Linked DNA regions of Nitratireductor mangrovi. The protein of the gene in region 1 interacts with the protein of each later gene in a pairwise test. Links are inferred from orthologs where the notes say so. Each region holds a gene or a part of one and is shown in the gene's direction. Other genes may lie near its edges.

Region 1 (9,839 bases):
GGCCAGCTGCCGCTCGGTGCGGATCAGCGGATAGATATGCTCTACCGCACGGGCGTCCTTGTATTGCGCCGACGCGGCGCGTCCGGCGGCAAGCAGCGTCTCGCCTGTGGCGTCGGAGATCAGGTGCAGGTGGAAAAAGCTCTGGGGTTTATTCACAGGTGGGGCCGAGTATTCCCGGGTTGTGTGGAAATCTGGCGGCGAATGCCGGCCGCTCGCGACCGGACTGTAGCAGATGGCGCTTCATCCACAATGAGGCCACCTGTCGACAAGAGTCCGCTGTTGTTGAGTGCTGAGTGCCTGGCCGGGCACTTTCCACATGCCTGTCGGGGCCTGCGCGATGAGTTGTAAGCCTATCCTATTGTTTAGTTAAATCTTTTTCCAGTTATCCCCGATATGAACCTTTGCTTGGCTACAGAGACCGAATCCCGCCAGCCGGCAGCTTCCCAGCATCGATTGGGGACAATGGCCAATTCCCGCTTTCACCAGAGTCATAGAAAAAGAAAAATTCCTTTCAGGAATCTCTTTCTTTATTGAAGCCCTCGACTGAGAGGTTCCGACATGGGCAATGAACGCCGGCTGATCCGTGTTCTGAGAGGCGAAAGCCTGTCGCCAGCGCCGATCTGGCTCATGAGACAGGCTGGGCGGTACCTGCCCGAATACCGGCAATTGCGGAAACAGGCCGGGAGCTTCCTCGACCTCTGCTACAATCCCGATCTGGCGGTGGAGGTGACGCTGCAGCCGATCCGACGGTTCGGGTTCGATGCGGCTATCCTGTTTTCGGACATTCTGGTGGTCCCGCATGCGCTCGGGCGCGATCTGCGCTTCGAGGAAGGTGTCGGGCCATTGATGACGCCAATCGATGCGGCCGGCATTGCGGCCATCGAACGTGCGTCGTTCCACGAGCGGCTGGCGCCGGTCTACGAGACCGTCGGGCGGCTGCGCAAAGAGTTGCCACGGGAGACGGCTCTGATCGGCTTCTGCGGCGCGCCGTGGACGGTGGCGACCTATATGATCGCCGGGCGGGGCACGCCGGACCAGGCGCCGGCGAGGCTGTTTGCCTATTCGCAGCGCGAAGCCTTCGAGGCACTGATCGCATCGCTGGCCGAGGTTTCTGCCGAGTATCTGCTGAAACAGATCGAGGCTGGCGCGGATGCGGTCCAGATTTTCGATTCCTGGGCGGGCGTCCTCGGCGAGGCCGAGTTCGAGGCATTCTGCGCAAAACCGGTGGCGGCGATGGTGGCGCGAATCAGGGAACGCCATCCCGATGTCCCGGTGATCGGCTTTCCGAAAGGGGCTGGCAGCCTCTACAACGGTTACCGGCAGGCAACCGGCGTCAGTGCATTGGGGCTCGACTGGTCGGTGCCGATGTCGCAGGCAGTGCGGCTTCAGAGACAGGGCGCGGTTCAGGGCAATCTCGATCCGCTGCGGCTGGTTGCCGGCGGCGACGCGTTGCGGCAGGGCGTCGATGCTGTCCTCGAGGCGCTTTCGGGTGGTCCTCTGGTCTTCAATCTTGGCCATGGTATTACGCCGGAGACACCGATCGGGCATGTCGAGGAGATGATCGCGCGGGTACGGGGGCAGACATGAGCAGCAATGGCGAGCGCACGGTTACGTCGCCGGTCGTTCGAGCGGTTGTCGCGTTGCTGATCCTGGGCGGCCTGACGGCGATGGTGTTCGCGGTCGACCTTTCGCGGTTCTATCTCTGGATCAAGGCCTTGCACGTGGTCGCGGTGATCGCCTGGATGGCCGGCATGCTCTATCTGCCGCGGCTCTTCGTTTATCACTGCGATGCGGAAGCGGGCTCGGTTCAGTCCGAGACCTTCAAGGTGATGGAACGGCGGTTGCTGCGCGCCATCATCAACCCGGCGATGATGGTGACCTGGGTGCTGGGCCTCTGGATGGCCTGGCAAGGGTTCGGGTTCTCGGGCGGCTGGTTGCACGCCAAGATCGCGCTGGTGATCGCGATGTCGGCCATGCATGGTTATTTCTCGGCGGCGGTGCGGCGTTTTGCCGAAGACCGGAACGAGAAACCGGCGCGGCACTGGCGGATGATGAACGAGGTGCCGACGGTGCTGATGATCGCCATCGTGGTTCTGGTGATCGTCAAGCCGTTCTGATTGCCAAAGCCTGCTTGCGCTTTTATATGGGAGGCGATAAGGAACGATCCTTCCCTCCCCCGACAGCGCAGCCGCACAGCATTCGATCCCTGCCGCCGGCGTCGTCGCTCACGCTCTTTCCCCTCTCCGCCTTTCGAGCTCGCATCATGCAGGAAATGAAACTCCAGGACCTCAAGAACAAGAAGCCGACCGATCTGATCGCTTTTGCCGAGTCGCTCGAGGTCGAGAACGCCAGCGTCATGCGCAAGCAGGAACTGATGTTCGCCATTCTCAAGAAGCTGGCGACGCAGGACGTCGAGATCATCGGCGAGGGCGTGGTCGAGGTGCTGCAGGACGGTTTCGGCTTCCTGCGGTCGGCCAATGCGAACTATCTTCCGGGTCCCGACGACATCTACATCTCGCCGTCGCAGATCCGGCGCTTCTCGCTCAAGACCGGAGATACGGTCGAGGGGCCGATTCGCAGCCCAAAGGAAGGCGAGCGCTATTTCGCGCTGCTGAAGGTCAGCACGATCAATTTCGAGGATCCGGAGAAGATCCGGCACAAGATTCACTTCGACAATCTGACGCCGCTTTATCCGAACGAGCGGATCCGGATGGAGATCGACAACCCGACGTCGAAGGACATCTCGTCGCGCGTCATCGATCTGGTGGCGCCGCTTGGCAAGGGACAGCGCGCGCTGATCGTGGCGCAGCCGCGAACCGGCAAGACGGTGCTTCTGCAGAACATTGCGCATTCGATCACGACCAACCATCCGGAATGCTTCCTGATCGTGCTGCTCATCGACGAGCGGCCGGAAGAGGTGACCGACATGCAGCGCTCGGTGGATGGCGAGGTGGTGTCCTCGACATTCGACGAACCGGCGGCGCGTCACGTGCAGGTTGCGGAGATCGTGATCGAGAAGGCCAAGCGCCTGGTCGAGCACGGCCGCGACGTTGTCATCCTGCTCGATTCGATCACCCGGCTGGGGCGCGCCTACAACACCGTGGTGCCCTCTTCCGGCAAGGTGCTGACCGGTGGTGTCGACGCGAATGCGCTGCAAAGGCCGAAGCGTTTCTTCGGTGCGGCGCGCAATATCGAAGAGGGAGGTTCGCTGACGATCATCGCCACTGCGCTGATCGACACCGGCAGCCGGATGGACGAGGTCATCTTCGAGGAGTTCAAGGGTACCGGCAACTCCGAGATCGTGCTGGACCGCAAGGTGGCGGACAAGCGCATCTTCCCGGCGATCGACATCCTCAAATCGGGCACGCGCAAGGAAGACCTGCTCATCGCGCGCCAGGATCTGCAGAAGATCTTCGTGCTGCGCCGCATCCTTTCGCCGATGGGAACCACGGATGCGATCGAGTTCCTGATCGACAAGCTCAAGCAGACGAAGAGCAATTCGGACTTTTTCGACTCCATGAATACCTGATCGAGCGAAGCAGGGCCGACAAGGCTCGATTCGACTCCGAAAGGAACCGCCGCTCGTGAACGGGGACGGCAAGGCGCGATAACCGATTCGCATCCGGAACGGCCGTCGGGTATTTCGTGTCGTGCGGCGGCGGTGACGTTTCGGCGTTGTGGCCACCAGGTGCCGACCGCGAATGACAGCCAGCCCTTTCAGCGACACCATCTACGCCCATTCAAGCGGCGCGCTTCCCAGCGGTGTGGCGGTGATCCGGCTCTCGGGGCCCGACGTCCGTGCGGTACTCAAGGGAGTAACCGGGACGGACGTCGCGCCCAGGAAAATGCGCCATACGCGATTTCGTAGCCAGGACGGGGAGCTGATCGACAGCGGGCTCGTGGTGTATTTCGCGGCGCCGGCGAGCTTCACGGGCGAAGATTGCGGCGAGTTGCACCTGCATGGTGGCCGCGCGGTGGTCGCGGCGATGCTGGCGGAACTTGCTCGGTGGACAAACCTGCGGGCGGCGGAAGCGGGTGAATTCACGCGCCGAGCGCTTGCGAACGGCAAGGTCGACCTACTTCACGCCGAGGCACTCGCCGATCTGATCGATGCCGAGACGGAGGCGCAGCGACGCTTTGCGCTCGACAATGCCGACGGGCGACACAGCGCTCTTTATGTCGGCTGGCGCGAACGCATCCTGAGAGCGAGGGCCCTGATCGAAGCAGAACTCGACTTTTCCGACGAAGGTGACGTGGCGGGCGGCGTGGCGGCCGGCGCGTGGGCTGATATCCGCTTGCTGGCAGATGAGGTCGAGCGCCATCTGGCGGGGTACCACCAGGCGGAAATCATTCGCGAAGGTTTCAGGGTGGCGATCCTGGGCGCGCCGAACGCCGGCAAGTCGAGCTTGCTCAATGCCCTGGCGCGGCGGGATGTGGCGATCGTTTCCGAAGAACCCGGAACGACACGCGATGTCGTACAGGTGGAGCTCGACCTGCGGGGATTGAAAGTCGTGTTTTCGGATACGGCGGGGCTCAGGGAAGAAGCCGGCACAGTCGAACGGGAAGGAATGCGCCGCGCGTTGGCGGCCGCACGTGATGCCGATCTGGTTCTGTGGCTGAGCGACCTGACAGGAACGGGTATCGATACCGCTCGGGAAGCGGCGCCGAAACATCTCCACGTTGGGACAAAGCTCGACCGGCTTGGGAACGAGCGTAGCGTTCGACCTTCGACGGATGTCGACATATCGGTGGTCAATGGGGCTGGTCTCGATACGCTGCTTGGCTTGATACAAGGAGCGGCGGCGGGAGCGGCGAATCACGGGGGACAGCTCGTGCCGTTTACGGCGCGGCACAGGGACGAGCTGGCGAGGGGCCTGGCGGCGCTTCGGGAAGCGGAAACGAATGACGGGCTCGGTACGGAGTTGCGTGCGGAGGAGCTGCGGATTGCCTCCGGAGCTTTCGGTCGGATCACGGGCGTGATTGATGTCGAGGATGTGCTCGGAGCGGTCTTTTCCCGCTTCTGCATCGGGAAATGATTCACGTGAAACAGCAAGCATGGCAGCACGGAGCAAGCGATTCACGTGAAACACGGGCAAAACCCGGGCAAGAACCCGGGCCAAGCGTTTCACGTGAAACATTCTTTCGCGATTTCTTGACAAACACCGTTGGCCGGCGCATCTGACCGCCGGTCAGGGAGTTGAACAGTGAAGACCTCTTTCGACGTGATCGTGATTGGCGGCGGGCATGCCGGCTGCGAAGCGGCCGCTGCCGCGGCGCGGGCCGGGACCGAGACCGCGTTGATCACGTTGCAACGCGAGAAGATCGGCGTGATGTCCTGCAATCCGGCCATTGGGGGGTTGGGCAAGGGGCACCTGGTGCGCGAAATCGATGCGCTAGACGGCTTGATGGGGCGCGTAGCCGATGAGGCCGGGATCCAGTTTCGCATGCTCAATCGCCGCAAGGGGCCGGCAGTTCGCGGTCCGCGCACACAGGCCGATCGCAAGCTCTATCGCCTGGCCATGCAGGCGGCGATCGCGCATCAGGAGCGCCTGAGCGTCATTGAGGACGAGGTCGTAAATGTCAGCGTTCACGATGGCGCACTGACCGGCATCGAACTGGCGAGCGGCAGGGTCCTGCAATGTGGCGCGGCAGTGCTAACGACAGGGACCTTCCTGGGTGGGCTGATCCATATCGGGGAGCGGCGAATCGCAGCGGGGCGCATGAATGAGAAGGCCAGCTACGGGCTGTCGCGGCTCCTGCGCGAAGCGGGGTTCGCGGTCGGCCGCCTGAAGACGGGGACGCCACCGCGCCTCGATGGCCGGACAATCGACTGGTCGGGGCTGGACATGCAGGCGGCGGATGACGATCCGGTGCCGTTTTCATTCCTGAGCAAGGGCATTCGGCAGCCGCAGATCGAATGTGGCATTACCCGGACAACGGCGCGGACGCACGCCGTGATTCGCGAGAACCTGCATCGGTCGGCGATGTATTCGGGACAGATCGATAGCGTCGGGCCGCGTTACTGCCCGTCAATTGAAGACAAGGTGGTCAAGTTCGGCGATCGGGGCGGGCACCAGATTTTCCTGGAACCGGAAGGCCTCGACGACCCGACGATCTATCCGAACGGGATCTCGACATCCCTGCCGGAGGATGTGCAGGCAACGCTTCTTGCGACGATCCCGGGCCTGGAGAAGGCCACCATTTTGCAGCCTGGCTACGCGATCGAGTACGACCATGTCGACCCGCGGGAATTGCGGGCGACGTTGGAGACACGGCGTATCAAGGGTCTGTTCCTTGCCGGGCAGATCAACGGCACGACGGGATATGAAGAGGCGGCTGGGCAGGGATTGGTGGCCGGCATCAACGCGGCACGCAAGGCAGGCGGCGAGGAGCAGGTGACGTTCAGCCGGACGGAGTCGTATATCGGTGTGATGATAGACGACCTCGTGACCCGCGGGGTGAGCGAGCCGTACCGGATGTTCACCTCGCGAGCGGAGTTCCGGCTCGCGCTTCGCGCCGACAACGCCGACCAGCGCCTTACACCGCGCGGGATCGAGCTCGGGATCGTCTCAAGGGAGCGCTGCGCCTCGTTCAGTGCCAAGATGAGGGCTGTCGACCGAGCACGCGAGCTGCTGCGCTCCGTCTCGATCAGCCCGTCGGCTGCTGCAGCGCGCGGCCTGGCCATCAATCAGGATGGTGTGCGCCGAACCGCCTATGAGCTGCTTTCCTATCCGGAGCAAAGTGTGGAAGTGCTGACCGAGCTGTGGCCGGAGTTGAAGGACATCGGCCAGGTGGAAGCTGAGTTGCTGGAGACGGAGGCGCGCTACGCTGTCTATCTCGATCGCCAGGCCGCTGATGTCGCGTTGATGAAACGCGAGGAATCGCTGCGGATCCCGGAGAGCTTCAGCTACGGGGATATTCCCGGGTTGTCGAACGAGTTGAAGCAGAAGCTTGCCGCGCGCCGTCCCACATCGGTCGCCGAGGCCTTGCGCATCGATGGCATGACGCCGGCGGCCATGGCCATCGTGGTTGCCCGACTAAGGAACTCTGGGCATGGCGGTCGCAGTGCCGCCTGACGATTTCGACCGCCTGTGTACAGTCGCCGGTCCGGTTTCACGTGAAACATATGGCAGGTTGCGTGCCTTCGAGCGCCAGTTCGAGAAATGGGCGGCGCGTATCAATCTGGCTGCTCCGTCGACGCTGGGCGATATCTGGACGCGGCATATTCTCGACAGCGCTCAGCTCCTGCCGCTGGCGCCCGAAGGGCGGAGCTGGGTTGACCTGGGGTCGGGGGGCGGCTTCCCCGGCGCGGTACTGGCGATCCTGTTGCAGGGGCGGTCCGGGGTCTCCGTGATGCTGGTGGAAAGCAACCGCAAGAAGGCGGCTTTCCTGCAGAACGTGCTGGCCGAGCTGGCGCCCGGCGCCCGGGTCGTAGCGCGGCGAATCGAGGAAGCGACAAGATCCAGCGCCGCACCCGATATCGTTACGGCGCGTGCGCTGGCGCCTCTCGACCGGCTGTTGCAGCTTGCAGAACCGTGGCTGGCCGCAGGGTCACGAGCCTTGTTTCACAAAGGCCGCGATAGCGGTGAAGAAATCAAAGTAGTGCATGACACGTGGAATCTCGATCTGGTAGAACATCGAAGCGCCATCGATGAGCATAGCGTGATCCTGGAAATCACGCGGGCAAGCCGCCGACAGGCGTGATCCGGCAACGGGATTTCTGATAAAGATGCTCAGCGCTCCACGTATCATCACCATCGCAAACCAGAAGGGTGGCGTCGGCAAGACGACCACGGCCATCAATTTGGCGACCGCGCTGGCGGCGATCGGCGAACGCGTGCTGATCGTCGATCTCGACCCGCAAGGCAATGCCAGCACTGGGCTGGGCATCGACCGCCATGACCGCCTTACCTCGGCCTATGAGGTGCTCACCGGCGAGGCCTCGATCGAGGAAGCGGCCATGCGGACGGCAGTGCCGCAGCTTGCCATCGTTCCGTCGACCCTCGACCTGCTTGGCGTCGAGATGGAGATTGCAGGCGCGTCTGACCGGGCCCTGCGGCTGCGCAAGGCGCTTCGCGACACCCGCCCCGGCGCCTATTCCTACATTCTGGTCGACTGCCCGCCGTCGCTCAACCTGCTGACCATCAATGCGATGGCGGCAGCCGATTCGGTGCTTGTGCCGCTGCAATGCGAGTTCTTCGCCCTCGAAGGCCTGAGCCAGCTGCTGGAGACCGTCGAGCAAGTGCGCGCCGGAATCAATCCGGGGCTCGACATTCAGGGTATCGTGCTGACCATGTATGACGGGCGCAACAACCTCGCCAATCAGGTCGTCGACGACGTTCGCGAGCATATGGGCGACAAGGTCTACCAGACCGTCATTCCGCGCAACGTTCGCGTTTCCGAAGCGCCATCCTACGGCAAGCCGGCCATTCTCTACGATCTCAAATGTGCCGGCAGTCAGGCCTATCTGCAGCTGGCCTCGGAGGTCATCCGGCGCGAGCGCCGCCTGCGGGCAGCCTAGAATTGATTCACGAGCGAAACGATGTCGGGACGGCAAACCATGAATGAGGATCAATCCAAGCGGCGGCTGGGGCGGGGGCTCGCAGCGCTGATTGGCGAGATTGACAAGCCGGCCGCGGCGGAAGCGCCGGAGCAGCCGGACCGCGTCGTTCCGGTCGAGTTCCTGACCGCCAACCCGCGCAATCCGCGGCGGCAGTTTCCGGAAGCAGACCTTGTCGACCTGTCGCAGTCGATCCGCGAGCACGGCATCGTGCAGCCGATCCTGGTACGACCCAAGGGCGACCAGTTCGAGATCATCGCCGGCGAACGGCGCTGGCGCGCGGCGCAGCGAGCCGGACTCGACAAGGTTCCGGTGCTGGTCCGCGAGGTCGACGACCGAACCGCACTCGAGCTGGCCATCATCGAGAACGTGCAGCGCGCGGATCTCAACCCGCTCGAGGAAGCAGCGGGCTACCAGCAGCTGATCGACGAGCATCAATACACACAGGCCGATCTCGCCAGGGTGATAGGCAAGAGCCGCAGCCACGTCGCCAACACTTTGCGGCTGATGAAGCTGCCGGATGTGATCAAGGACATGCTGGTCGACGGATCGCTGTCGGCTGGCCACGGCCGCACGCTGGTCTCGGCCGAAAACCCGGCAGCACTGGCCCGCAAGATCGTCGACGAGGGCCTTTCAGTTCGTCAGGCTGAAGCGCTGGTGCAGGCGCCGGAAACGAAAAGCGCAAAGACGCCGAGGGAAACGACGGACAAGGACGCCGACACGCAAGCGCTGGAGCGGCTGCTTTCCGACGTCACCGGGCTGGCCGTTTCGATCCAGCACCGCGAAAAGGGCGGACAGGTGAAGATCACCTACAAGACGCTGGAACAGCTTGACGAAGTCTGCCGGCGCCTGCAGAATCACTGATCATTAGCCGGCGAATTTTCAGCGAGCGCGGGCCGAAAACCGGCAAAGCGACAGCAGCAGCTGTCGGGTCAGGCTGGCCGCCAACTCGGGCTGCTGGCGGGTTTGCAGGACGGTTGCCTGCAACCTCGCAAGCGCCTCGGTAAGGGCACCGGCGCTCCAGCGCGCCAACGCCGTTTCCATGACCGCGCGGCGGGCAAAGAAGATCGGCGGGCGGGCACTCGCCACGACGGCGCCCGGCTTGCGACCCGATCTCTCCATCTCGTCGCGCAGCGCCGACAGTGTCTGGAACTGGCGCATCGCCGCCGACAGCATCAGGAAGGGCGGTGTGCCTGCGGCCAGCAGCCGGCGCACCTGCCGGTCCATCTCGGCGCCGCTTCCGGCCAGCACGCAGTCGACCACATCGTCGGTCGAGGTC
Region 2 (9,911 bases), 2.9 Mb from region 1 along the record:
CCGGAATGTCGAGGCCGCGCGCCGCCACGTCGGAAGCGACCAGCAGCTTGAGCTTGCCGTCACGGAAATTGGCCAGCATTGCCATGCGCGCACGCTGATCCATGTCACCATGCAGCGCGCCTGCGTCGAATTCATGCCGCGTGAGTGAGCGGAAGAGCTCCGACACGTCGACCTTTCGGTTGCAGAAGATGATGGCGTTGGTGAGTTCGTCTTCCTGTTCGCGGATCAGCTTGCGAAGCGTCTCGCGCTTGTCCCAGGCCTTGCCGCCAGACTTCACCAGTTTTTGCGCGACCGTCGAAGCGGTCGTCGCGGCGCGAGCCACCTCGATGCGCACGGGCGCCTGCAGGAACTGTTCGGTCAGCTTGGTGATCTCAGGTGGCATCGTGGCTGAGAAGAACAGCGTCTGACGCGTGAACGGGATCAGCTTGCAGATGCGCTCGATGTCCGGAATGAAACCCATGTCGAGCATTCGATCGGCCTCGTCGATGACGAGGATGTCGACGCCGGTCAGAAGCAGCTTGCCGCGCTCGAAATGGTCGAGCAGCCGGCCCGGCGTGGCGATCAGCACGTCGGCGCCACGCTCGAGCTTCTTCTCCTGCTCGTCGAAGGATACGCCGCCGATCAGAAGTGCGATGTTCAGCCGGTGGTTCTTGCCGTATTTGATGAAGTTCTCTTCCACCTGCGCTGCAAGCTCGCGCGTCGGCTCGAGGATCAGCGTGCGTGGCATGCGCGCACGGGCGCGGCCCTTCTCAAGGCGTGTGATCATCGGCAGCACGAAGGCGGCGGTCTTGCCGGTCCCGGTCTGCGCGATGCCAAGGACGTCCTTGCCGGCCAGCGCGTGCGGAATGGCGCCGGCCTGGATCGGCGTCGGTGTTGTGTAGCCGGCGTCGGTGACGGCGGAAAGGACCTTGGGGGACAGTCCAAGGTCTGCGAAACTGGTCGCCGGTTCGGCGTTCTGGTCGTTCGATGACACGGTGTCGATTGTCTTCGGCTTGTGTGGCCGGGCGACGCTGCGCGCGGCTGGGACGAGCGAACTCGCTCGTATTCAATGGCTGGCGTTACGTTGCAGCGCTGGGAAAGTCAACCGCCGCGGCCACTTCGCGGCCATATCACGCGTCGAAGCGTTAATTTGGGGCGCCGGCGCCAGGTTTCAAGACCCGCAGGGCGCAGCGTCAGTAGCGGAACTGCTCGGACAGGATGCGTTCGTCCCAGCTGTGGCTGGCGTCGAACAGGATCGTTGCGGTCGTGTCACGGGCTTCGCGTACCGTGACGGATACCACGGACTTGACCTCGGTATGGTCGGCGACGGCGTTGACCGGACGCTTCTCCGGTTCGAGGATGTCGAAACGGACGGTCGAGCGGTTAGGGATCAGCGCGCCGCGCCAGCGTCGCGGTCGGAACGCGCTCACCGGCGTCAGCGCCAGGAGCGGCGCCTCCAGCGGCAGGATCGGGCCCTGGGCCGAGAGGTTGTAGGCCGTCGAACCGGCGGGCGTCGCCACCATGACCCCGTCGCAGATCAGTTCGTCGAGCCGCACATTGTCGTCGATGGTGATGCGTATTTTCGCTGCCTGATAGGACTGGCGCAGTAACGACACCTCGTTGATGGCCAGCGCTTCTCCTTCCTTGCCTTCGAGGTCACGCGTTTGCATGCGCAGCGGCCGGATCGTCTCCGCCACTGCGTCGGCGATACGCTCGCGCAGGGCGGTTTCCTGGTATTCGTTCATCAGGAAACCAATCGTGCCGCGGTTCATGCCGTAGATGCGCCGTCCGGAATTCATCATGCTGTGCAGGGTCTGCAGCATGAAGCCGTCGCCGCCGAGCGCCACGATCACGTCGGCGTCCTCTATCCGCTCCTGGCCATAGAGCGACGCAAGGCGGGTCGCCGCCTCGGCGGCGTCCGGCGTGTCGGCCGAGATGAAGGCAAGACTGGGCGCATTGTCGCTCATGAACTCCCCTCCACATTGCGACCGGACCGTGCCACGCGGTTAGCACGCGGGCGCGGGCTCGGAAAGCCCGCCGCCGCGCGGCGCCGGGCAGTCCGAAATACCTTTACTGGCATGCACAATGTGCTAACGGACGGTCGTGCCCTTGTAGCTCAGCTGGTAGAGCAGCGGTTTTGTAAACCGAAGGTCGGCGGTTCGATCCCGTCCGGGGGCACCATTTCCCGCAAGGATGGTCGACCACCTGGCCTTTTCGGTTGTGGAACCGGGGCGACCCCATATGAGTTCGACCACGGAACCGAGACATGCCAGGTCGGCTCCACCACGCCCAACTGCCGGCGGTTCCCTCTCGACGGGTTGCCCTGCGTGGCGCTATAGCGCCAGTCACCTGATGCGCGATCTGGCAGGGGCCGGGCTGATCTGAAACGGGAACGCCGCCGAACAATGACCATTCATCACAACTTCATCGCCGGACGCTGGGCGGAAGGCGCCGAGGCGCAGGACAACGTCAACCCGTCGAACACCGGCGATGTGATCGGCGAATATGCGCGCGCCGACCGCGAGCAGGCGCTTGAGGCGATCGCCGCGGCCCGCGCCGCCTTTCCCGCCTGGTCGCGCTCGGGCATCCAGCAGCGCCACGATATCCTCCAGAAGGTGTCGAGCGAGATCCTTGCGCGCAAGGACGAACTCGGCCGGCTGCTTTCGCGCGAGGAGGGCAAGACGCTTGGCGAAGGCGTTGGCGAGGTGATGCGCGCCGCGCAGATATTCGACTTCTTCGCCGGCGAGGTGCTGCGGCTTTCGGGCGAGAAGCTGGCCTCGACGCGGCCGGGCATCGATGTCGAACTGACGCGCGAGCCGGTCGGTGTGGTGGGTATCATCACGCCGTGGAATTTTCCGGTCGCGATACCGGCCTGGAAGATCGCGCCGGCGCTCGCCTACGGCAACACCGTGGTCTTCAAGCCAGCCGAACTCGTGCCGGGTTCGGCCTGGGCGCTTGCCGACATCATCGTGCGCGCCGGCGTGCCGGAGGGCGCTTTCAACCTTGTCATGGGCCGCGGCGCGGTTGTCGGCGACGCCATCCTGAACGATCCGCGCGTCGACGCCGTCACCTTCACCGGCTCGGTCGCGACCGGCAAGAAGGTCGCGGCCGCCTGCGTCGGACAGATGAAGAAATTCCAGCTCGAGATGGGCGGCAAGAACCCGCTGGTTGTGCTCGACGATGCCGACCTTGGTATTGCGGTCGACTGTGCCGTCAACGGCGCCTTCTTCTCCACCGGCCAGCGCTGCACCGCTTCCTCGCGCCTCGTTGTGACGGACGGCATCCACGACCGCTTTGTCGCGGCTGTCACCGAAAAGCTGAAGGGCCTCGTCGTCGACGACGCCTTGAAGGCCGGCACCCATATCGGGCCGGTGGTCGACCAGGGCCAGCTCGATCAGGACATTTCCTATATCGACATTGGACGAGAGGAAGGGGCGACGCTTGCCTTCGGCGGCGAGCGGCTGAACCGGGAAAACCCGGGCTTCTACCTGCAGCCGGCGCTCTTCACCGATACCACGCCCGAGATGCGCATCAATCGCGAGGAGATTTTCGGTCCGGTCGCCAGCGTCCAGCGGGTCAAGGACTACGAAGAGGCGCTTGCTGCCGCCAACGACACGCCCTTCGGCCTGTCCTCCGGCATCTGCACGACGAGCCTCAAATACGCTTCGCATTTCCGGCGCAACGCCGAGGCCGGCATGGTGATGGTCAACTTGCCGACGGCCGGCGTCGACTATCATGTCCCTTTCGGAGGCCGCAAAGGCTCCAGCTACGGCCCGCGCGAGCAGGGGCGCTACGCCGCCGAGTTCTACACCACCGTCAAAACCGCTTACACGCTGCCATAGCCAGCCGTGGCGGCGCGTACAGCGCGCGGCCTACTCCTTTTCCGAAGACCTGGTCAGCATGGGCCGCGGACCCTCGCGCTTGGCCAGCCTTTGAGGCCACGCGCGCCGGCCGCGCAGCGTTGCGGTCGAACCGTCATCGATGCGTCCGCTATCGAGCGGATAGGCGCCCCATGGCGTCCAGCGCGTTGCCATCGAACGTGACTTCATCCTCGCAATGAAGGCGGTCATCGGAACCTCCTGATCGAGGCCGATGTGATGACATGCAATCGGTTCGCAATTGCGGCGCGCAGATGACAGTCGCGTTACCGAAGGCGCCCGAGATGTCCACGCGCAGCATAAAGCGCGATCGCGGCCGCATTCGAGACGTTGAGCGAATGGATTGGCCCCGGCACGGTAAGCCTCGCCAGTCGATGGATGGTCTCCCTCGTCTTGTGGCGCAGACCCTTGCCCTCCGCGCCGAGAACCAGCGCGATGCGTTCGCCGGCAAGAGCGGCTTCGAGTTCTTCGGTGCCTTCCGAGTCGAGGCCGAGCGTTGTGAAGCCGGACGCATGCAACTCCTCGATCCCCGCGGCCAGGTTCCGCACCATGATCAGATCGATATGTTCCAGCGCCCCAGACGCGGATTTGGCGAGGACGCCCGTCTCGGACGGGCTGTGACGGGCGGTCGTGATCAGGGCGCCGGCACCAAGCGCTACCGCCGTGCGCAGGATGGCACCGACATTATGCGGGTCGGTGACCTGGTCAAGCACCACGACAAGGTCGGTTTCGCCAAGCGCGGAGAGCGGCTTGGGCGTCAGCGGTTCAGCCTCGGCGAGGACACCCTGGTGGACGGCTTCGCTGCCGACGATACGGTCGATCGTACGCGGGTCCGTGATCTCGACCGGGAAGGGCAGGGCATCCGGCTCTCCGGCGTCGAGCCGCGCCAGCGCATTGCGGGTGACGAGCAGACGTATGATCTTGCGTTGAGGGTTGGCGATCGCCGCACTGACCGTGTGCAGGCCGTAAAGATGTACCAGGCCATCCGCCGGAGCGACAGCTTGCTCGCGGGGGCGCGTCCCGGTCCTGTTCGGGCTTGGCGCTCCCTTGCGGTCGCGATGCGCGCGCCGAAGCCGCGCGTAGTGGCTGTCTTTGGCTGAGCCGGGTTTTTTGCCGTCGTTCATGGCGCCTCTATATCGCCGATCAGCGCCGCTGCATACGGCTCGCTGGACCGTGCTAAGGCGGCGATCTTTCGGTTGACACGATTGGACCATGCCGCCATAAGGCGCTTCGCGGAATTCCGGGCCGGCAAGCCGTTGTCCCGGGAGGCGCGGGCAATCCGCGTCACGAGGCTCCGGCGCAGTTTCGGAGGGGTGTCCGAGTGGTTAAAGGAGACGGACTGTAAATCCGTTGGCTAAGCCTACGCTGGTTCGAATCCAGCCCCCTCCACCACTGCACGCCGGAAGCCGAAGGACCGCGGGTATAGCTCAATGGTAGAGCAGCAGCCTTCCAAGCTGAATATGCGGGTTCGATTCCCGCTACCCGCTCCAGAGTCCGAACCAGCGGTCCGCTGATCTGTCAAAGTGTTGATGGACAAGCGTGACAGCTAAGACGGCGCGCGTACCGCTCCTCCGCCCTTGAAATGCCGCAATTCGCGCGCCGCTATCAAGCTGCTGCCCACGCCATGTGGGTGTCCGGAGTCCCTTCCATGTTTCCCATACGCAAGGTTCGCGTGGCGTCGGACGTCGTCCCCGCTCGCGTCATTACGTTCGCTTCCCTGCTCGGCTTCTTTTCGGTGACGGTCCTGATTTGCGGCCAGTTGGCGGCGATCGAAGTGGTCACGATCTATTCCGTCGCTTCGCTTCTCCATCTGCCGCGACTGCTCGTGATGGTGCTCGCAGTCCTCGTCGGCATTCCCACACTGTGGCTCTGCTGGAAGGTGGCATGGCTTGCCTTCGAGGCCGAGACTGCCCCGGAAAACAACTGATCCGGCTGTTGGCGCGCGTGGCATCCGCCCCCGATTCTCCCTTGTCTTTTGCGGTCTTTGTCGCTAATCGCCCCCAATCCGAACCGCATTCCAGTTCTGATCGCCAGGGAAAGAGACGATGGCAAAAGGTAAATTCGAGCGTAATAAGCCTCATGTGAACATTGGCACGATTGGTCACGTTGACCATGGCAAGACGTCGTTGACGGCGGCGATCACGAAGTATTTTGGCGAGTTCAAGGCGTATGACATGATTGACGCGGCGCCTGAGGAGAAGGCGCGGGGCATCACGATCTCGACGGCGCATGTCGAGTACGAGACGGATGCGCGCCACTACGCGCATGTCGACTGCCCGGGCCACGCCGACTACGTGAAGAACATGATCACGGGTGCCGCGCAGATGGACGGCGCGATCCTGGTTGTTTCGGCGGCGGACGGCCCGATGCCGCAGACGCGCGAGCACATCCTGCTTGCCCGCCAGGTCGGCGTTCCGGCGATCGTCGTGTTCCTGAACAAGGTCGACCAGGTCGACGATGCCGAGCTTCTGGAGCTTGTCGAGCTCGAGGTTCGCGAGCTCCTGTCGAGCTACGAGTTCCCGGGCGACGACATTCCGATCGTGAAGGGCTCTGCGCTGGCGGCGCTCGAGGACTCCAACAAGGAGATCGGCGAGGACGCGATCCGCGAGCTGATGAAGGAAGTCGACGCCTATATCCCGACGCCTGAGCGTCCGGTCGACCAGCCGTTCCTGATGCCGATCGAGGACGTGTTCTCGATCTCGGGCCGCGGCACGGTTGTGACGGGCCGCGTCGAGCGCGGCATCGTGAAGGTCGGCGAGGAGGTCGAGATCGTCGGCATCCGCCCGACTTCGAAGACGACGGTGACGGGCGTCGAGATGTTCCGCAAGCTTCTGGACCAGGGCCAGGCGGGCGACAACATCGGCGCGCTTCTGCGCGGCATCGACCGCGAGGGCGTGGAGCGCGGCCAGGTTCTGTGCAAGCCGGGTTCGGTGACGCCGCACACCAAGTTCAAGGCCGAGGCCTATATCCTGACCAAGGAGGAGGGCGGCCGCCACACGCCGTTCTTCACCAACTACCGCCCGCAGTTCTATTTCCGCACGACGGACGTGACGGGTGTCGTCACGCTTCCGGAAGGCACGGAGATGGTGATGCCGGGCGACAATGTGACGGTTGACGTTGAACTGATCGTGCCGATCGCCATGGAGGAGAAGCTGCGCTTCGCCATCCGCGAAGGCGGCCGCACCGTCGGCGCCGGCATCGTCGCATCCATCACGGAATAACGCCTTCGTCGACCGCCGACGAGAACGGCGAAACGGGGCGGCCATTCGGGTCGCCCTTTTTCGTTCTGCCGGGCATCGCGCTCTTTACAGACGCGAAGGAAGACCTTAGGAAGCGCTGCCGCGCGTGACGCGCTAGGGGTATAGCTCAGTTGGTAGAGCGGCGGTCTCCAAAACCGCAGGTCGGGGGTTCGAGCCCCTCTGCCCCTGCCAGTTTCGCCGGGTGCGAAGCAAAAGTTCGATATCGGCTGCTCTGCGGGACGAATGGATGGTTCCGTCGGCAACGACACCACGCTGAAATGCCCCTTGCATGACCTGCCGATCGGGTCTATGTACGGCCATTCAGACTCATGGTGTGCGGAGCCGGAAATGGCTTTGCGCGCCTTTATTGCATGGGCAGTAGCGCCGATTCGGCGGTTGGCGCTGTCGCCCGCGCGTACTTACTTCTCCCTTTAGGGAGTATCCGGAAAGTCCGGCCAACGGGCTTCCTTGAAACAGAGCGGCAGATGGCGTCAAAAACTTCTAATCCTTTCGTTTTCCTGCAGCAGGTGCGGCAGGAAACGTCCAAGGTCACGTGGCCTTCGCGGCGCGAGACGATGATTTCCACCATCATGGTGCTGATCTTCGCGTGTATCGCGGCTCTTTTCTTTTTTGCCGCCGATCAGGTTCTCGCGCTTGGCGTGGAACTGGTCCTTGGCATCGGACGATAACCGGCTTTTACGGGAGAGCGCCTGACATGACCGCGCGGTGGTACATCGTCCACGCTTATTCGAACTTCGAGAAGAAGGTCGCCGAGGACATCGAGAACAAGGCCAAGCAGAAGGGCCTTGGCTCCCATATCGAGCAGGTGGTCGTGCCGACCGAAAAGGTCGTCGAGGTTCGTCGTGGCCGCAAGGTCGACGCCGAGCGCAAGTTCTTCCCGGGCTATGTGCTGGTGCGCGCCAACCTCACCGACGCGGTGTTTTCGCTGATCAAGAATACCCCCAAGGTGACCGGTTTCCTCGGCGATTCCAAACCGGTGCCGATCACCGACGCCGAGGCCGAGCGTATCCTCACCCAGGTGCAGGAGGGCGTGGAGCGGCCGAAGCCGTCGATCACCTTCGAGATCGGCGAGCAGGTGCGGGTTTCGGACGGTCCGTTCGCCTCCTTCAACGGGCACGTCCAGGAAGTCGACGAGGAGCGCTCGCGGCTCAAGGTCGAGGTCTCGATCTTCGGCCGCGCGGTGCCGGTCGATCTGGAATTCGGTCAGGTGGAGAAAGCCTGATCGAACGCGGCCGGAAGATCCGGCCGGAATCGGTGGGAGGAAAGGCGGCTTGGCCGGCCGTTCGATCCGTACCACCAGACTGCAGCCGCCGGCTCGGCCGGCACGTGAAACAAGGCAGATGAGAAATGGCTAAGAAGATTGCAGGCCAGCTCAAGCTTCAGGTTCCGGCGGGATCGGCGACACCTTCGCCCCCGATCGGCCCGGCGCTTGGTCAGCGCGGCATCAACATCATGGAGTTCTGCAAGGCGTTCAACGCGCAGACCCAGGAGATGGAGAAGGGGTCGCCCATTCCGGTGCTGATCACCTACTACCAGGACAAGTCGTTCACCTTCGCTATGAAGACGCCGCCGGTGAGCTTCTTCCTGAAGAAGGCCGCGAAGCTGAAGTCGGGCTCCAAGGAGCCGGGCAAGCAGACGGCTGGTCAGGTGTCACGCGACAAGGTGCGCGAGATTGCCGAAGCCAAGATGAAGGACCTCAACGCCAACGACGTCGAGGCAGCGATGCGCATGGTCGAGGGCTCCGCGCGCTCGATGGGTCTCGAAGTGGTGGGGTGATAACGATGACCAGCAAGATTGCCAAGCGCCAGCAGGCGGTTCGCGACGGCCTCGATCGCGATAAGGCCTACGAGATCACCGAAGCCGTGAAACTGCTCAAGGAACGGGCCACCGCCAAGTTCGACGAGACCATCGAGGTCGCGATGAACCTCGGTGTCGATCCGCGTCACGCCGACCAGATGGTCCGTGGCGTGGTGAACCTGCCGAACGGCACCGGCCGCGATGTTCGCGTTGCCGTGTTCGCTCGCGGTCCCAAGGCGGAAGAAGCAACCGCCGCCGGCGCCGACATCGTCGGAGCCGAAGATCTGGTGGAGACCGTGCAGAAGGGCGAGATCAATTTTGACCGCTGCATTGCAACGCCCGACATGATGCCGCTGGTCGGCCGGCTCGGCAAGGTGCTGGGGCCGCGCGGCATGATGCCGAACCCGAAGGTCGGCACCGTGACGATGGATATCACCGCGGCGGTCAAGGCCTCCAAGGGTGGTGCCGTCGAGTTCCGGGTCGAGAAGGCGGGGATCGTCCACGCCGGTGTCGGCAAGGCCTCGTTCGAGGCCGACAAGATCATCGAGAACGTTCGCGCTTTTGCGGACGCAGTGATCAAGGCCAAGCCGTCCGGCGCCAAGGGCAACTACGTCAAGAAGGTCGCGATCTCCTCGACGATGGGCCCGGGTCTTAAGATCGACGTCGCCTCGCTCGCGCAGGCCTGACGTCCTGATTGAGGAAGTGGTGGCAATACCGCTTCCTTGAACGAAATTCCGGACCCACGGGCCCGGAATACGGAAGCCGAAGGTTTCCGGAAATCCTGTCCGAGATTGCAGGCGGTTTCTCCTTAATCCGCACGGGCCTGCATGAGACGGGGTCGACCGGACCGAGGGGCGAGAGTCCCGAAGGAAAGGTTCGAACCGTGTTTGCCTTTTGTCCGCGAGCCGGCATGGCCGGTGTGGCGAAAGGGGGCAGGATCCTCGACGTCGTTCGGGTGATCCCAATGGATGGCCCGACCGGCAAAAGGCAACCGGCA
Region 3 (9,817 bases), 2.4 Mb from region 1 along the record:
GTGCTGGCAAGCGTGACTGCCGGGGTCATCGGCGTCGACCCGGATGGCGTCATCACCATCGTCAACCGGTCCGCCGAGACCATGCTCCATGTCAGAGCATCGAAGGCGCTCGGCGACAGGCTGAGTTCGGTGCTGCCACATATCGGCCGGGTTTTCGAGATCGCGCGCGGGTCCGGCCGGCCGGTCTATCGTGAACAGGTGACGTTCTTCCGTGCCGGCGCGGAACGTACCTTCAACGTCCAGGTGACGATCGAGGAAGGCGAAAAGACGCAGGAAAGCCCGGCCTATGTCGTCACGATTGACGACATCACCGACCTGATGCAGGCGCAGCGCTCTTCTGCCTGGGCCGACGTGGCGCGCCGCATCGCGCACGAGATCAAGAACCCGCTGACGCCGATCCAGCTGTCGGCCGAGCGCATTCGCCGCCGCTACGGCAAGGTGATCACCGAGGACCGCGAGGTCTTCGACCAGTGCACGGACACCATCATCCGCCAGGTCGGCGACATCGGCCGCATGGTCGACGAGTTTTCGGCATTCGCTCGCATGCCGAAGCCGACCATGGAGGTTACCGATCTGCGCGATTCCCTGCGCGAGGCGGTGTTCCTGGTCGAGGTCAGCCGGGCCGAGATCGGTTTCGAGCACAAGCTAGGCAAGGAGCCGCTCACCGGCAGCTTCGATACCCGTCTGATGAGCCAGGCCTTCGGCAATCTGGTCAAGAACGCCGCCGAGGCGATCGAATCCGACAGCGAGCGTGGCGATCTGCCGGGCGCGGTGCGCATCACCGCGGCAAAGGCCGGCAAATGGATCACCGTGGATGTGGTCGACAACGGCAAGGGGCTGCCGCGCGAGAACCGGCAGCGACTGCTCGAGCCCTACATGACCACCCGTGAAAAGGGCACCGGGCTCGGGCTCGCCATCGTCCGCAAGATCATCGAGGACCATGGCGGCCGGCTCGAACTGCACGATGCGCCGGCCGATTTTTTCGACGGCCGCGGCGCCCTGATCAGGGTATTCCTGCCGGCGCTCGAGGGCAACGGGGCGGAAGAAACGACGGCGTCTGGCGACAGCGTCGACAGCGAAAAGAAGAAGGTCCGAAATGGCGTCTGACATCCTGGTCGTCGACGACGAGGAAGATATCCGCGAACTCGTCGCCGGCATTCTCGACGATGAGGGCCACCAGGCCCGCACCGCGCACGACAGCGACAGCGCGCTGGCGGCGATCGCCGACCGCGTGCCGTCGCTGATCTTCCTCGATATCTGGCTGCAGGGTTCGCGCCTCGACGGGCTGGCCCTGCTCGACGAGATCAAGACGATCCATCCGCAGATGCCGGTGGTGATGATCTCCGGCCACGGCACTATCGAGACCGCGGTGTCGGCGATCAAGCGCGGCGCCTACGATTTCATCGAGAAGCCGTTCAAGGCGGACCGGCTCATCCTGATCTGCGAACGCGCTCTCGAGACGCTGAAGCTGCGCCGCGAGGTCAGCGACCTGAAGAAGCGCACCGCCGACACGTTCGACCTGATCGGCATGTCGGCGCCGATGAACCAGCTCCGCCACGCCATCGAACGAATCGGACCGACCAACAGCCGCGTCATGGTGATGGGGCCGTCCGGTTCGGGCAAGGAGTCGGTGGCCCGCGCCATCCACGCCATGTCGGTGCGCAAGGAGGGACCGTTCGTTTCGCTGAACGCCGCGACCATCACACCGGAGCGCATGGAGATCGAGCTGTTCGGCACCGAGCCGAACGGGGCGGAGCGCAAGGTCGGTGCGCTTGAGGAAGCACATGGCGGCACGCTCTACATCGACGAGATCGCCGACATGCCGCGCGAGACGCAGAACAAGATCCTGCGTGTGCTGGTCGAGCAGCAGTTCGAGCGCGTGGGCGGCGCCAAGCGGGTCAAGGTCGACGTGCGTATCATCTCCTCGACCGCCCAAAACCTGGAGGCGATGATCGCCGAGGGCCGGTTCCGGGAAGACCTCTACCACCGTTTGGCGGTCGTTCCGGTGATCGTGCCGGCCCTTTCGGAGCGGCGCGAGGACATTCCCTATCTCGTCGACCATTTCATGAAGCAGATGGCGCGCCAGTCCGGAATCAAGTCGCGCCGGGTCGGCGACGACGTGCTGGCGGTCCTGCAGGCGCACAACTGGCCCGGCAATGTCCGGCAATTGCGCAACAATGTCGAGCGCCTGATGATTCTGGCCCGCGGCGACGATGCCGAGGCGCCGATCACCGCCGATCTTCTGCCGGCCGAGATCGGCGACGTGATGCCACGCGCGCCGAACCAGTCGGATCAGCACATCCTTGCGCTGCCGCTGCGCGAGGCGCGCGAGCATTTCGAGAAGGAATATCTGATCGCCCAGATCAACCGATTTGGCGGCAACATCTCGCGCACGGCCGAGTTCATTGGTATGGAACGTTCCGCATTGCACCGGAAACTGAAGTCTCTCGGTGTGTGAGGCGGAGACGGACAGACCATGCGGGTAATCATCTGCGGCGCAGGCCAGGTCGGCTATGGCATCGCCGAGCGGCTCGCGGCCGAGCGCAACGACGTTTCGGTGATCGACACCTCGCCGGAACTGGTGCGCACCATCCGCGACCAACTCGACGTGCGCGGCTTTGTCGGCCATGGCGCCCATCCCGACGTGCTGGAAATGGCCGGCGCCCAGCAGGCCGACATGTTCATCGCGGTGACCCTTTATGACGAGGTCAACATGACCGCGTGCCAGGTTGCCCATTCGATCTTCAACATCCCGACCAAGATCGCCCGCATCCGCGCCCAGTCCTACCTCCTGCCGCACTACCAGAACCTGTTCTCGCGCGAGCACCTGCCGATCGATGTCATCATCTCGCCCGAAATCGAGGTCGGGGAAATGGTGCTGCGCCGGATCGCGTTGCCTGGCGCTACCGATGTCGTGCGTTTCGCGGACGACAAGGTCGCGATGGTGGCGATCGAGTGCCAGGAGGAATGCCCGGTCATCAACACGCCGCTGTCGCAGCTCTCCGAGCTTTTCCCGGACCTTCCCTCGACCGTGGTCGGCGTATCGCGCAATGGCCGCCTGTTCATTCCGCATTCCGCCGATCAGCTCGTTGCGGGCGACCTTGCCTATGTGGTGACGACCAAGGACCAGGTGCGCCGCACGCTCGGTCTGTTCGGCCATGAGGAGGTCGAGGCGATGCGCATCGTCGTGGCCGGCGGCGGCAATATCGGGCTTTATGTCGCCAAGGCGCTCGAGGCGCGGCAGTCGCGCGCCAAGGTCAAGATTATCGAGGACACCCGCGAGCGCGCGGTCGCCATTGCCGACAAGCTGCGTCGCACCGTCGTGCTCAACGGCAGCGCGCTCGACCAGAAGGTGCTTCTGGAGGCCGACATCCAGGACGCCGACCTGATGGTGGCGCTGACCAACAACGACCAGGTCAACATCCTGTCGAGCGTCATGGCCAAGCGGCTCGGCTGCAAGTCGAACTTGGCGCTGATCAACAACCCGACCTATCAGGACTTCACCCGCACGCTTGGCATCGACGCTCATGTCAATCCGCGCACGGTGACGATCTCGCGTGTCCTCCAGCATGTGCGCCGCGGCCGCATCCGGGCCGTGCACAGCGTGCAGCGCGGTGCGGCCGAGATCATCGAGGCCGAGGCGCTGGAAACCTCACCGCTGGTGGGCTCGCCGCTGCGTGACCTCGACTTGCCGGACGGGATGCGGCTCGGCATCGTCTATCGTGATGGCGCTGCCATCAAGCCGGACGGGGCCTTCGTCATCCGCCCCGGCGACCGCATCGTGATCTTCGCGCTCGCCAATGCCGTGCGGCAGGTTGAGCAGATGTTCCGCGTCAGTCTCGAATATTTCTGACAACCAGCGCCCGCCGAACGCCAGAGGGGACCCCATGCCGCGCATTTCCTATGTCAACGGCCGCTACCAGCGCCATGCCGAGGCGATGGTGCATATGGAGGATCGCGGCTACCAGTTCGCCGACGGCGTCTACGAGGTCTGCGAGGTCGCGCGCGGCCACATCATGGACATGACGCGCCATCTCGATCGCCTCGATCGTTCGCTGGGCGAGCTGCAGATCGACTGGCCGGTCGAACGCAATGTGCTCCGATTGATCATGCGTGAGGTCGTCAGGCGTAATCGTGTCCGCGACGGTCTGGTCTATCTGCAGGTCACGCGTGGTGTCGCCCCCCGCGACCATGTCTTCCCGTCGACCGCCATCAGGCCGGCCCTTGTCGTGACGGCGAAACGTTCCGACCCGGCAGCTGCGCGCCGCAAGGCCGAGACCGGGATCTCCGTCATCACCGTGCCGGAGAATCGTTGGGACCGGGTCGACATCAAGACCGTCGGGCTTTTGCCGAACGTGCTGGCACGTCAGCAGGCCAAGGATGCCGGCGCCCAGGAAGCATGGTTCGTCGACGGTGACGGAATGGTCAAGGAAGGGGCCGCGACCAATGCCTGGATCGTCACCAAGGACGGGCGCCTCGTGACCCGACCGGCCGATTTCGGCATCCTGCGCGGCATCACGAGGGCGACCGTTTTCGATGTGGCGAAAAAGCTCGGCTACGAGATCGAGGAACGTCCCTTCAGTGTCGAAGAAGCCAAGAAAGCCCGCGAATCCTTCATTACGGCGGCGACGACGGTCGTGATGCCGGTCGTCATGATAGACGGCGACACAGTGGCCAACGGCCACCCGGGCAGCATTACCCTTTCCCTGAGGGCGGCATTTTTTGACGTTGCGGAAAAATGCCAAGCCTGATAACCGCTAGGATAGAATACCTTACGCTCGGGGTGTGTCTGTTTCGGCGGCGGGCATGTGCGTGTTTCGGACCTCGATGTCCGGACTCGACGCCGTAACAGCGGAGAACGGGGAACGGCGGAAGAAAGAAAAATGGCGGAACGTTCGCAGAATCTTCAGGACCTGTTCCTGAACACAGTTCGCAAGAGCAAGAATCCTCTCACAATCTTTCTGATCAACGGCGTGAAGCTGACAGGTGTCGTCACATCGTTCGACAATTTCTGTGTGCTGTTGCGACGAGACGGCCACTCTCAGCTTGTCTACAAGCATGCCATTTCCACCATCATGCCGAGCCAGCCGGTGCAGATGTTCGATGGTGACGACAATGGCCGGGATGGCTGATTGGACACAATAAATCCGGCCGGGCGGCGGGATGGGGCGACGAAAACGGCGGCTGACGGCGCGCCGGCTGATGCTACGCGCGCGGCCGTGGTCGTGCCGGTACTCCCCAACCGCGCCCGCGAAACCGGCTCGGAAGACAGGACCCGCCCGCGCCTCGAGCGGACACCCGACGCCCGCTTTGCAGAGGCGGTCGGGCTCGCCCAGGCCATCGACCTTGCGCCCGTCTACACCGAGATCGTCACCGTCAACGATCCGCGACCGGCGACGTTGCTCGGTGCCGGCAAGGTCGAGGAACTGGCTGGCAAAATTGCCGAGACCGGCGCCACGCTTGCCATCATCGACCATCCGCTGACCCCGGTGCAACAGCGCAATCTCGAGCGCGCGCTCAACGCCAAGGTGCTCGACCGCACCGGGCTGATCCTCGAGATCTTCGGCCGCCGCGCCCGCACCAAGGAAGGCGCGCTGCAGGTTGAACTTGCCCATCTGAACTACCAGCGCGGCCGGTTGGTTCGGAGCTGGACCCACCTTGAACGCCAGCGCGGCGGCGCCGGTTTCCTCGGCGGGCCGGGCGAGACGCAGATCGAGGCCGACCGCCGGCTGTTGCAGGACAAGATCACCAAGCTCAAGCGTGAGCTGGAGACGGTGAGGCGAACGCGCGAACTGCACCGCTCGAAGCGCAAGAAGGTGCCGTTTCCGGTGGTCGCCATCGTCGGCTACACCAACGCCGGTAAATCGACGCTGTTCAACAGGCTGACGGGTGCCGGCGTGCTCGCCGAAGACATGCTGTTCGCGACCCTCGACCCGACCTTGCGGCGGGTTCGGCTGCCGCGCGGCACGATCGTGATCCTGTCCGACACGGTGGGTTTCATCTCCGACCTGCCGACACATCTCGTGGCCGCGTTCCGGGCGACGCTGGAGGAGGTGATCGAGGCCGATCTCGTGATCCATCTGCGCGATATCTCCGATCCCGACGCGGCGGCCCAGGCGGAGGATGTGGAGCGAATCCTTGCCGACCTCGGCGTGGAAACCACCGATGATCGCCGCGTGCTGGAGGTCTGGAACAAGATCGACCAGCTTGACGTCCAGACGCGCGAGCGCATGCTCGCGGCGCACGGCGGGCCCGAGGATCATCACCCGGTCGCCATCTCCGCCGCTTCGGGGGAGGGGATGCCGCTTCTGCTCGAGGTCATCGAAAACCGCGTTTCCGGCGCGCTCACCGATCTGCGCGTCACCCTGTCGGCTGACGAAATGCGGCTGATCGACTGGCTCTACCGCAATGCCGAGGTGCTCGACCGCGAGGACCGCGAGGATGGCGGCGCGGCCCTCGAAGTACGCATGACGGAAACCGCGCGTGACGAATTCGCGCGCCGCCGGGCGACGGGATAGCTATTCGGCAGCCTTGGCGGCCTGCCAGAGGTTTTCCATGTCGTCGAGCGAGGCCTCGTCGAGGCTGCGGCCCTGATCGGCAAGCGCCTTTTCGACCTGGTGAAACCGGCGCCGGAACTTGTCGTTGGTGCCGCGCAGCGCGGTTTCGGCATCCGTGCCGATATGGCGTCCGAAATTGACCAATGCGAACAGCACGTCGCCGAACTCGTCCATGGCCGCCTTTTTGTCGCTTTCGCGCAGGGCGGTGCGCAGTTCGTCGATCTCCTCGGCGATCTTGTCGAGGATCGGGCCTGGATCCTGCCAGTCGAAGCCGACCCGGGCGGCCTTTTCCTGCAGCTTCAGGGCGCGGGTGAGGGCAGGCAAGGCAAGGGGAACGCCGTCGAGATAGCCGTTGCCATGGTCTTCCGCCGGATCGCCGCGTTCGAGGCGGTCAGCGCGCCTTTCGGCCTTTTCCTCTGCCTTGATCTTTTCCCACATGCCTTTCGCCATGCCCGCCGCGCGGGCGTCCTCGTCGCCGAAGACATGCGGGTGGCGACGGATCATCTTGCGGGTGATCGCCTCGACCACATCGCCGAAGGAGAAGGCAGCGGCCTCCTCGGCCATGCGGGAATGGAAGACCACCTGCAGCAAAAGGTCACCGAGCTCGTCCCTGAGGTCGGCCAGATCGTTGCGGGAGATGGCGTCGGCAACCTCATAGGCCTCTTCGAGCGTGTAGGGCGCGATCGTGGAAAAGTCCTGCTCGAGATCCCACGGGCAGCCGCTGCCGGGTGTCCGGAGCGCGGCCATGATCTCGATCAGACGCGAAATGTCCTTGGAAGGGTGCATGGAGGCGACCTTAGCGCGGCTTGCCAGCACCGCCATCGCCGTGCGTTGCCTTGCCCGAGATTTCCACAGGACGAGAGACGCCGCCTACTCTTCGCCCTGCCCGTTGTGGCTGATCCCGCTGCGAACCTTCTCCATCAACCGCAGGAACTCGGCCCGTTCCTCGGCGCTGAGATTGCCGCCGATGAGCCGGTCGCTGTCCTGTACCGCCGGCACGGCCAGATCGAGCACCTCGCGTCCGCGTTCGGTGATCCAGATGGTCTTGATGCGGCGGTCGGTCGGCAGCGGCCGCCGTTCCAGCAGCCCGTCGCGCTCAAGCCGGTCGATCATCGGCACCAGGGTCGACTTGTCGAGACCGCGGGCGCGCGCGAGCAGGCTCTGGCGCGATCCCGGGTTGCGGTCGACGATCATCATAAGGGCAAATTGCTGCGGCGTGATGCCAAACGCCATTAGCCCCTGCTCGACGATCCGGAAGGTGGCCAGATAGGTCACACGAATCTGACGGCCGAGAAGCTCCGGCAGGAAGCCCTGGTCAAGCTCGTCGCTCACATTGGCCGCGCCAGCCATGTCGCTCGTTTCGTTCAGCACATCGCGCCTCGGCGTGAGTCCCAATAGTCGAGTGTCTGGATATACAGTTTCCCGGATGGGAGCTATCCATTATTTAGCAAATGCTTTCGTTGCTGAAAGATGCTGCCGTGAAATTTTGGCGCTGGAGCAACGGCTGGGCGGGGCAGAGGCCCGTCTATTACGCATTTTTCCGCGCGGGTTTTTGCCAGCATGGCGAACATGCCATACCTGATGCCGACCTTCGCGAAGGAGCGGGAGTGACAAGTTCCGGGCGAAAACGGTGGTTTCGGGCGACCGGTGGCCTGGCAGGGCTCCTGTTGGCAGTGCCGGCGCTCGCGCATGTCTCCGATCGCGGCTATGTGCTGCTCTTGCCGACGGGGTACTATCTGTTCGGCGGGGCCGTCGCCGTCGCCCTCAGTTTCGCCATTCTGGCATTCACGCCGCCAAGCCCGCTCGACCGGCTTGCGCGCCTGCGCTTGCGGGCTCTTGTCCTGCCCGTCGACGGGCGGTTTCTCGGCAGCACAATCTCGTTTCTGGTTCTCGCCAGCCTGCTGGCCGCGGGGCTTGGCGGCAGCCGCGACCCGCTGTCAAACCCGCTGCCGCTGGTGTTCTGGACGTTCGTCTGGATCGGCATGCTTCTGGTGCAGGGCGTGGTCGGCGACCTCTGGCGCTGGCTCAACCCCTGGTACGCGCCGTGGCGGCTGGCGACGCGGCTGATTGGACGAGGGGCGGAAGGGGGCTTGTTTGCGTATCCACGCGCTGCGGGGCGATGGCCGGCCTTTGCCGCCTTTGGCGCTTTTGTCTGGTTCGAACTGGTCTATGTCGCGCCGGCCGATCCGGAGGCGCTCGCCACCGCAATGATCGCCTATTGGCTCTATTCGCTTGCCGGCATGATCGCCTTCGGCTTCCGCGCATGGTGCCGCAACGGCGAGTTCCTGACCTTGCTCTTCACCATCGTCGCGCAGATGGGTATCGCCGTTTTCAGGACGACGGGCAAAGGCCGCACGCTGGTCCGGTTCAGGCTGCCGGGCGCCGGCCTCGTGCTCGCGCCGTCACTCGCGGCAAGCGGAACGGCGTTCCTGCTGCTCACGCTGAGTTCGATCTCCTTCGACAGCCTGATGCGGACCTTCTTCTGGCTGGGACTGTCGGGGATCAACCCGCTCGAGTTTCCGGGCCGCTCGGCCGTTGTCATGCCCAACAGCCTCGGCGCGGCAGGGGCGTTCCTTCTGTTGTGGCTGCTGTTTGTGCTCTGCGTGCGCCTAGGTGAATGGCTGGCCGAATGCAGACAGGGTGGCGCCGGCGCTGCCGGCCGTCTTGTCTGGTCGCTGATGCCGATCGTGCTCGGCTACCACTATTCGCACCATCTGCCGGCGCTGCTTGTCGACGGCCAGTACGCGCTGGCGGCGATCTCCGATCCATTCGCACGTGGCTGGAACCTCTTCGGCACGGCGGGCCTCTATGTCTCGGCCGCCGTCACCGCCGGCGCCGAAATGGCATGGGTCATGTGGAACATCCAGTCGGCGGCGATCATCGGCGGGCATCTGCTCGCGGTCGCGGCGAGCCATGTCGTCGCGTGGCGAATGCACGGTTCGACGGCCCGCGCCGCGCGAAGCCAAATCCCGCTGGCGATCCTGATGGTCGCCTATACCGGGTTCGGGCTGTGGCTGTTGTCGACCCCGACCGGATACTGAACCGGCCGAATTCCTTCCGCTGGGGCAGTTTCTGTTGCCATGCCGGAAGTTTGGTGATTTAGTTTGTACACAAGCAATTTTTCGCGCCCACGGCACGATCGGTTGCAAGCGCCTTCTTCGGTCGAAACCAAAATCTTCGGGGAACAGCCATGACTGAGAATCGCAATAAAACCAATATTTTGAGCCGGACCTTGGACCGCCGCACGGCCCTCAAGGGGC

Evidence for each region.
Region 2: the proteins of rho (region 1) and nusG interact in binary tests that used the Escherichia coli proteins (3 or more experiments, as listed by UniProt). The link is inferred for Nitratireductor mangrovi from one-to-one orthologs.
Region 3: the proteins of rho (region 1) and hfq interact in binary tests that used the Escherichia coli proteins (3 or more experiments, as listed by UniProt). The link is inferred for Nitratireductor mangrovi from one-to-one orthologs.

What each region holds. Positions count from the first base shown.
Region 1 is NZ_CP042301.2:3,842,244-3,852,082, reverse strand. Bases 1,533-4,396 are described here. They hold rho (transcription termination factor Rho), read left to right. Parts: upstream 1,533-2,263; coding sequence 2,264-3,529; downstream 3,530-4,396. Other genes in these bases: mnmE (tRNA uridine-5-carboxymethylaminomethyl(34) synthesis GTPase MnmE), read left to right, coding at 3,702-4,396; hemJ (protoporphyrinogen oxidase HemJ), read left to right, coding at 1,584-2,117; hemE (uroporphyrinogen decarboxylase), read left to right, coding at 1,533-1,587. Also shown: FQ775_RS18900 (pyruvate, phosphate dikinase/phosphoenolpyruvate synthase regulator), read right to left, coding at 1-234; more of hemE, read left to right, coding at 559-1,532; more of mnmE, read left to right, coding at 4,397-5,036; tRNA uridine-5-carboxymethylaminomethyl(34) synthesis enzyme MnmG, read left to right, coding at 5,205-7,076; 16S rRNA (guanine(527)-N(7))-methyltransferase RsmG, read left to right, coding at 7,054-7,704; FQ775_RS18865 (ParA family protein), read left to right, coding at 7,730-8,521; FQ775_RS18860 (ParB/RepB/Spo0J family partition protein), read left to right, coding at 8,561-9,424; holA (DNA polymerase III subunit delta), read right to left, coding at 9,443-9,839. UniProt on the Escherichia coli protein: Facilitates transcription termination by a mechanism that involves Rho binding to the nascent RNA, activation of Rho's RNA-dependent ATPase activity, and release of the mRNA from the DNA template.
Region 2 is NZ_CP042301.2:931,224-941,134, forward strand. The notes cover bases 6,640-9,575. They hold nusG (transcription termination/antitermination protein NusG), read left to right. Parts: upstream 6,640-7,811; coding sequence 7,812-8,339; downstream 8,340-9,575. Other genes in these bases: tuf (elongation factor Tu), read left to right, coding at 6,640-7,078; secE (preprotein translocase subunit SecE), read left to right, coding at 7,582-7,785; rplK (50S ribosomal protein L11), read left to right, coding at 8,465-8,893; rplA (50S ribosomal protein L1), read left to right, coding at 8,899-9,575. Also shown: FQ775_RS04490 (DEAD/DEAH box helicase), read right to left, coding at 1-973; FQ775_RS04495 (NAD kinase), read right to left, coding at 1,173-1,946; FQ775_RS04505 (aldehyde dehydrogenase family protein), read left to right, coding at 2,385-3,821; FQ775_RS04510 (hypothetical protein), read right to left, coding at 3,852-4,049; FQ775_RS04515 (TrmH family RNA methyltransferase), read right to left, coding at 4,124-4,981; FQ775_RS04530 (hypothetical protein), read left to right, coding at 5,506-5,784; more of tuf, read left to right, coding at 5,903-6,639; more of rplA, read left to right, coding at 9,576-9,600. UniProt on the Escherichia coli protein: Part of the processive rRNA transcription and antitermination complex (rrnTAC). The complex forms an RNA-chaperone ring around the RNA exit tunnel of RNA polymerase (RNAP).
Region 3 is NZ_CP042301.2:1,458,291-1,468,107, forward strand. Bases 3,666-6,507 are described here. They hold hfq (RNA chaperone Hfq), read left to right. Parts: upstream 3,666-4,883; coding sequence 4,884-5,132; downstream 5,133-6,507. Other genes in these bases: trkA (Trk system potassium transporter TrkA), read left to right, coding at 3,666-3,853; FQ775_RS07160 (D-amino-acid transaminase), read left to right, coding at 3,888-4,751; hflX (GTPase HflX), read left to right, coding at 5,142-6,507. Also shown: FQ775_RS07145 (sensor histidine kinase NtrY-like), read left to right, coding at 1-1,107; nitrogen assimilation response regulator NtrX, read left to right, coding at 1,097-2,458; more of trkA, read left to right, coding at 2,477-3,665; more of hflX, read left to right, coding at 6,508-6,518; mazG (nucleoside triphosphate pyrophosphohydrolase), read right to left, coding at 6,519-7,343; FQ775_RS07180 (MarR family winged helix-turn-helix transcriptional regulator), read right to left, coding at 7,428-7,928; FQ775_RS07185 (hypothetical protein), read left to right, coding at 8,231-9,598; FQ775_RS07190 (ABC transporter substrate-binding protein), read left to right, coding at 9,748-9,817. UniProt on the Escherichia coli protein: RNA chaperone that binds small regulatory RNA (sRNAs) and mRNAs to facilitate mRNA translational regulation in response to envelope stress, environmental stress and changes in metabolite concentrations.